DNA from 2 places in the Paenarthrobacter sp. A20 genome. Region 2 is predicted to be linked to the other one. Evidence: riboswitches for the same ligand, from Rfam matches in the RefSeq annotation. Region 2 holds a riboswitch; the other holds the start of a gene.
The links. A riboswitch is a leader RNA that binds a small molecule or an ion and turns the genes downstream of it on or off. The one in region 2 is predicted to bind cyclic di-AMP.
Positions count from the first base shown of each region.

Region 1: it holds a riboswitch for cyclic di-AMP, as region 2 does, so the genes downstream of both, J3D46_RS08755 (hypothetical protein) here and J3D46_RS09735 (M23 family metallopeptidase) in region 2, are expected to answer to the same signal.

Region 1 covers NZ_JALJWH010000001.1:1,825,022-1,828,706, forward strand. Annotated here, with positions in the region: gene J3D46_RS08750 (glycosyltransferase) at 1-34, opposite strand, end outside; gene J3D46_RS08755 (hypothetical protein) at 205-1,047, opposite strand; cyclic di-AMP (ydaO/yuaA leader) riboswitch at 1,051-1,238, opposite strand; gene J3D46_RS08760 (HAMP domain-containing sensor histidine kinase) at 1,347-2,840, opposite strand; gene J3D46_RS08765 (response regulator transcription factor) at 2,844-3,584, opposite strand.
Region 2 covers NZ_JALJWH010000001.1:2,037,132-2,040,816, reverse strand. Annotated here, with positions in the region: gene J3D46_RS09735 (M23 family metallopeptidase) at 70-900, opposite strand; cyclic di-AMP (ydaO/yuaA leader) riboswitch at 905-1,146, opposite strand; gene J3D46_RS09730 (metal-dependent transcriptional regulator) at 1,332-2,027, opposite strand; gene serC (phosphoserine transaminase) at 2,321-3,451, shown strand; gene J3D46_RS09720 (DUF3027 domain-containing protein) at 3,629-3,685, opposite strand, start outside.

The sequences.
Region 1 (3,685 bases), 210 kb from region 2:
GTGGAGCGCTGGTAGATGGGTCTGTGAGCGTCATGTTTCCAGAATGGGCCCGCCGATTAAGAGGGCTTTAGGTGGAAGCTGTGACCCCACTGTGAACCATGGACGGCACCTGTGAGACGCGAAAACCGCGCCGTTTCCCGCCATCCGCTCCAGTGGGTACTGGTGCGAACGGCGGGAACCGGCGCGGTGATCAAGCAGTCTGGCTTAGTACCAGTTGTTTGCCAGGTGGAAGCCCAGGGCGGCCGACGGGGATCCGTAGCGTTCCTTGATGTAGTTCAGGCCCCACTTGATCTGGGTCTGGTAGTTGGTCTGCCAGTCAGCACCCGCGGTTGCCATTTTGGTAGCCGGCAGCGACTGGACAATGCCGTAAGCACCGCTGGAAGCGTTGGTGGCGGTGGTCTTCCAGTTGGATTCCTTCTCCCACAGGGTGTTCAGCGCAGTCATTTCGCTGGCGCTCCAGCCGTAGTTGCCAAGGATGCTGGCAGCGTAGGCCTTGGCGGCGGCGGGGTCGTCCACGGCCTTCGGGGCGGCGGCCGCAGCTGCGGCCTCGGCAGCGGCGGCGGCAGCAGCGGCGTCGGCGGCTTGCTTGGCTGCAGCGTCAGCGGCGGCCTTCTCAGCAGCGGCTTGGTCGGCTGCGGCCTTCTCGGCGGCTGCTTTTTCAGCAGCGGCTTGGTCCGCTGCGGCCTTCTCGGCTGCAGCCTTTTCGGCAGCGGCCTTGTCCACGGCAGCCCTGTCAGCGGCGCCCTTTGCGGCGGCTGCATCCAAGGAAGCGGAGATTTCAGCTGTCTTGTTGTTGCTGACCTGGGCATTCGCCTGGGTCTCTGCAACGCGGCTTACCTCGGGGAGGGTCAGGGCGGCGTTGGCAGCAGTACCGAGCGATGCAACGCCCAGCGCAGCGGCTACAACACCGGCAACAACCGACATGCGGTGGCCGGACTTACCCTGGCGGGCAGCGTTCTTGAGGACAGCCTGCGACTTGGTCAACGGTGCGTTGTGCTCATCGCGGTGACGCGCGGAAGGGCGCGTCTGATCATTGAATTCAGACATGTGTGATTACCTCTCAGCGCCTGCGGAGTTAGCTGTCGGGTTCGGATGAGGTCATCCGGCCGCGCATCACGCTGCGGCTTCACCCCAAGGGTCCGGCATAAATGCCTGGGCCCGGAGACTCTGGGTCCCCCGTCTCTGCCTCGGAGTAAGAACGGACTCCGGGAAGTGGCAGAGCTCGGCGCATCCCGGATGCGGGTCAGTTGGGGCGACCCACCCTTTCGACGGTACAGGAGGAATTCGCAGAAGTCACATTTAGGTAACAGAGATCACGACGCCGGTGAGTCGCCTTGCTGACTTCGTTACATCTGTTCGTTGGCGACAGCGGGGAGTCGAAGGGCGAATTCCGTGCGCCCCGGCCGTGAGGTCACTTCCACGGTGCCGCCGTGCGCTTCCACGATGGATTCAACGATCGACAGGCCCAGTCCGGAGGTGCCCTCAGACCCCGATCGCGCGGCATCGGCGCGGGCAAAGCGGGAGAAGATCCGGCCCTGGAAATCCTCTGGAATGCCGGGCCCGTTGTCCGTCACGGTCACCACAGCGCTGCCATCGGCAGAGAGCATGACGCCGGTGACCACCGTGGTGCCGGAGTCGGTATGTTTACGGGCATTGGAGAGAAGATTGGCAAGGACCTGGTGCAGCTGCGTAGCGTCACCCCGGACCGTGACGGGCTCATCAGGCAGTTGAAGTTGCCAGATGTGGTCCGGTGCCATGACTTTCTCATCGCTGACAGTTTCGATCACCAACTGGGTGAGGTCCACGTCCGTGACCTTGACCGGCTGGCCTTCATCCAGCCTGGCAAGGAGCAGCAGATCCTCCACCAGGGTGGTCATCCGTTCGGACTGGCTCTGGACGCGTGACAGCGACTTTCGGCCGTCATCGGTGAAGTTCTCGGTCATCCTCAGCAGCTCGGTGTAACCGCGGATGGCCGTCAGCGGCGTTCGGAGTTCGTGCGACGCGTCCGCGACGAACTGGCGCACTTTGGTCTCGCTTTCCTGGCGCGCTTCCAGGGCATTGGAGACGTTGTTCAGCATCTGGTTGAGGGCATGGCCAACGCTGCCGACTTCCGTTCCGGGATGGGCGGCCGACGGCGGTACGCGCACAGCAAGTGCCACCTCACCGGCGTCGAGGGGAAGGCGCGAAACTTTGGTGGCTACCTCGGAGAGCTGCTCCAACGGCCGCATGGTCCGCCGGATGATCACTGTTCCCGCGAGGCCGATGATGACCAGACCGCCCAGGGAAACCAGCACCATGGTCCACACCAGTGAGGCCTCGGCGCTTTGCTTGTCCGCGAGCGGCAGGCCCGTGACGATCACATCGCCATAGGCGGTCTCGACAGCCACCAGCCGGTAGTCCCCGTTGGAGAGGGATCGGTCCGCCGGATCACTGTTCTTGGGGAGGGCCAACAGTACTTGCTCGTCGTCCGTAGAGAGCGACACACGATTGCCCTTGGCATCGATCAGGCCCGAGCTGCTCACAGTTGAGCCGTCGATCCGGGCGTTCAGTGTCCCAGCGGCCTGCCCGCGAGCCTCCAGCGGGTCAGGCCTTCCGGATCCAGGAAAGTTCGACGGCGGCCTGCCGAAGTCATTCGCGCGGCTGGACGCCTGCTCCAGCTGCCTGTCGAGCTGCCTGTTGAACACCATGTCCATGGAGGCGTAGCTCACCACGCCCACTGCCCCGCAGATGGCGACCAGCAGGGCCATGGCCACCAGGACCAGCCGCGTGCGCAAGTGCCAGGTGGAGGGGTTGAGCCAGCTGCGACCGGACGTCCTGGCCACTCCTGAAAGTGTGCTCAACGCCTAGTCCGCGGGTTTGATGACGTAGCCGGCGCCACGGATGGTGTGGATCATCGGCGGATGGTTGGCCTCGATCTTCTTGCGCAGGTATGAGATGTAGAGCTCTACGATGTTGGCCTGTCCGCCGAAGTCGTAGTCCCACACCCGGTCCAGGATCTGGGCTTTGCTGACCACGCGTTTGGGGTTTTCCATGAGGTACCGCAGAAGTTCGAACTGGGTGGCGGTGAGGGGAATGTCCTCCCCGGCACGGGTGACTTCGCGGGTGTCAACATTCAGGGTGAGGTCGCCCACCACCAGCTCGGCAGTGTCCATGGCGGCCACGCCGGAACGCTGGACCAGGCGGTGGAGGCGCAGGAGGACTTCCTCCATGCTGAAGGGTTTGGTGACATAGTCGTCGCCGCCGGCCGCCAGGCCAACGATGCGGTCCTGCACAGCGTCCTTGGCGGTGAGGAAAAGCGCGGGAACTTCGGGGGCGAACGCTCGGATGCGGTTGAGGACCTCCACACCGTCGAATCCGGGCAGCATGACATCCAGAACAAGGACGTCGGGCCGGAAATCCTTGGCGAGCTTCACAGCCTCGGGGCCGTCGCCGGCAACTGCTACCGACCAGCCGGCCATTCGCAGGCCCATGCTCATGAGTTCGGCCAGGCTGGGTTCGTCATCCACCACCAAGGCGCGGATAGGTGAGCCGTCCGGGTGGGACAGTTGGGGGAGATTGTTGGTCATGGAATGCGAGGAGGCCATGGGACAACTCTCTGTTCTGCGGGTTAGCGACCGCTTTGCCTGTCCTGTGAGGATGCTGTGAAGTCAACACTAGCGAGGTGGGAGTCCGGAAGCCGTGAGCC
Region 2 (3,685 bases):
GTTGAACGCGAATGTCACATTCAGGTCACGGGGTGTGTCACGAATGCGAGAGACAACCATCAACTGGCCCTAGAGCCAGCCCATGGGGTCGACAACTTCACCATTGACCTGGACCTCAAAGTGGAGGTGGCAGCCGGTGGAAGCGCCTGTGGTGCCGCTCAGTGCGACCGTATCGCCGCGGCTGACCGTCTGGCCCACCTTGACGGTGAAGGATGACAGGTGGTTGTACGTGGTTTCGAGGCCATTCCCGTGGTCTACCACCACGCGGTTGCCTCCGCCGTACTCGTGCCATCCAGCAAAGGTGACCTTGCCGCTGGCTGCCGCATGTACGGCGGTGCCGCACTGAGCCACGAAGTCCTGGCCGCGGTGGAAGTCGCCGGCGCCGCCCGTGAGGGGGCTGACGCGGTAGCCAAACGGGGAAGCTGTGGTCAGCGTGTCCAAGGGGCTGGCCATGGTGCCCGCCGACGAGGCCCGCTGAATGCTGCCCGCGGACTGCGCACTGAGCAGTTGCTTCAGCTTTCCGTCGGGGTCGGCTGCAGTGGCAACGGCAGCGCGGCTGAAGTCGATCTTGGCGGATGCGGCTGCGGAAACCTCGGGCTGGCTGCCACCGGCGACGGCAAGGGCCGACTCGGTTTGGCCTGATTCCGAGGTGGCCATGACGGGGCTCGTGGCCGGCAGACCGACAGTCAGGGCGAGTCCGGTGGCGGCAAGCGCAACTCCGGCCTTCTGCCCGACGCCACTGGCTGCGGCAAAGTCGGCTACCTGGCGCAACGGGCTCTTACGGCGACGCACCTGGCGCTCGGTGTCGCGTGGCCGGATCTCCGATACGACGCGGGCTGGCCGCAGCTCAGCAGCGGGGCCGGACGCGCGGCGGCGGCCCCTGACGTTCTGCGTTGTCAAACTCTGTTCCTCTCTAAAAAGCCTGCGAAGTTAGCTGTCGGATTCGGGTCAGAGAGTTCAAAGACCCGGTCCGCACGAGGCGCTCACGGCACACAGGTATCCAAGGAAGGACTTGCGTCAGTGGGCACTTCTGCTGCGGACTTCACCCCAAGGCTGCTTCTTTAGACAGCCGCTTGTGGTTCCCCCGCCTCTGCCAGTGGTGGATGACACACCTGTTCCGCTGGCAGAGCTCGGCTCCGGAACAGGTAACGCTTTGGTATCAGCGCTAGTAGATAACTATAGGGGATTAAGCCCCGCAGTAATAAATTCGTTATCAACAGAAACGCACGTGGCGCGGCAGGCCCTTATCATCAATCCTGAAAAACCGCAGGTCACACGCGCGCCAAAGCCGCGAAAGTGAGATATGACACGGGTTGGGTACAGGCCAGCCCTCAGCTGACGGATACGAAGACGTGTGCCGCAACTTCCGGCGGAAGCTCCAGCGCGCCCTCGATGCCGGGAACCCGGACGGAGATGTACTCGCCGACGCGCGCCAGCGAGACTGTTGCGCCTGGACGGATTCCACCTTCGTCCAGCTGCGTGAGGAGTTCAGGTTCCACCTGGATGGGCTCCGCGAGGCGGGTTACCGCCACCCGGGAATCTGTGGCATAGCCGTCCATAGCCTGCAGGAGGTTGACGTCAATCCGGGACAAGGGCTGGCTCGCAAGGCCGCCAAGCGCTTCAAGTCCGGGGATGGGGTTGCCATACGGGGATTCGGTGGGGTGTTCCAGGAGCTCGTACAACCGGCGCTCCACCCGCTCGCTCATCACATGCTCCCACCGGCACGCTTCATCATGGACGTAGGCCCAGTCCAGGCCGATAACGTCCGCCAGGAGCCGCTCGGCAAGGCGGTGCTTGCGCATGACCTCTGTGGCACGCTTCCGTCCAACCTCGGTAAGTTCCAGGTGGCGGTCGTTGGACACAACCACCAGGCCGTCGCGCTCCATGCGTCCGATGGTCTGGGAAACCGTAGGTCCGGAGTGCCGCAGGCGCTCGGCGATGCGGGCCCGCAACGCCACGATGTTTTCTTCCTCAAGCTCCAAAATGGTCCGAAGATACATCTCAGTGGTATCGATCAGATCCGTCATCCAGCTCAGCTCTCCTCGAACGCAGTTCCTTGCGTAATCTCCACCGTACCGCGTCCCTTGCCGGTGCGGACGGTGTGCACCGCCGCCCCATGAACGCCAACCCCCAGCCTAGCTTATTTGGAATTACTCTGGATAATTCCGGTCGCATATGGTTCGTCCATATTCCACGTGGCGGACTATGACGGCCACAGGTTCCTGCCCCCGGGCCACGTCAGGCAGAATTGGGGTGTCGAAGGGGCAGTTGATGCCACCTGCCACGACCCATCTCTAGCCGATACCCATTGGAGCCACACGTGAGCGACAACAGCATCACCATTCCCGCCGATCTGCTGCCCAAGGACGGACGCTTCGGCGCAGGACCGTCCAAGGTCCGCCCGGAGCAGATCGAGGCCCTGTCTGCCGCGTCGTCCACCATCCTCGGCACGTCACACCGCCAGGCACCGGTGAAAAACCTGGTGGGGTCCGTCCGGGAAGGGCTCAGCCAGTTCTTCCGCGCACCCGAGGGCTATGAGGTTGTCCTCGGCGTTGGCGGCTCCACGGCATTCTGGGACGTCGCTGCCTTCGGACTGGTGGAGAAGAAGGCCCAGCACCTTTCCTTCGGCGAATTCGGATCGAAGTTTGCCGCCGCTACCAACAAGGCACCGTTCCTTGATGCATCGTCCATCATTAAATCCGAGCCCGGCACCCGCCCGGTGGCACAGGCCGAAACGGGCGTCGACGTCTATGCCTGGCCCCAGAACGAGACCTCCACGGGTGTAGCTGCTCCCGTAAAGCGCGTGCAGGGGGCCGACGAAGGCTCCCTCGTCCTGGTGGATGCCACCTCGGCTGCCGGCGGCCTCGACGTTGACGTTGCCGAGTCGGATGTCTACTACTTCGCCCCGCAGAAGAACTTCGCCTCCGATGGTGGACTGTGGCTGGGCCTCTTCTCCCCCGCCGCCCTGGAACGCGCCGCGCGGGTCAAGGCCAGCGGCCGCTGGATCCCGGACTTCCTGGACCTTCAGACGGCCATCGACAACTCCAAGCTGAACCAGACGTACAACACACCGTCGTTGTCCACCCTGGTGACGCTGGACGCCCAGGTGCAGTGGCTCAACAGCAACGGCGGCCTGGACTTCGCCAGCAAGCGCACTGCGGACTCGGCCAACCGCATCTACTCGTGGGCAGAGGCTTCGGACTACGCGACGCCGTTTGTCACCAACCCCGAAGACCGCTCCAATGTCATCGCCACGATCGACTTCGACGATTCCATTGATGCCGCAGCCATCGCCAAGGTCCTGCGCGCCAACGGCGTGGTGGACACCGAGCCTTACCGCAAGCTCGGCCGCAACCAGCTGCGCATTGCCACGTTCGTCGCCATCGAACCGGACGACGTTTCCGCACTGCTCGCCAGCATCGACTACGTAGTGGGCGAACTGAAGAAGTAGCAACACCGGCTGTGGTCGGCGTCGTTCGGTAAGTCCGGACGGCGCCGCCGCTGTTTAAGGCGCAGTTCGGTGTCCAAGGCGCAGTTCGGTGTCCAAGGCGCATCCAGTGGTTAAACAGCTGAAGGTGGACATCAGTGTCCACCTTCAGCTCCGTTCACCCCGGGATTACCGCAACGCTTATTCGGCACCGGTTTCGTCGTCGTCATCTTCACTGCCTGCGCCGGGTTCGTCGGA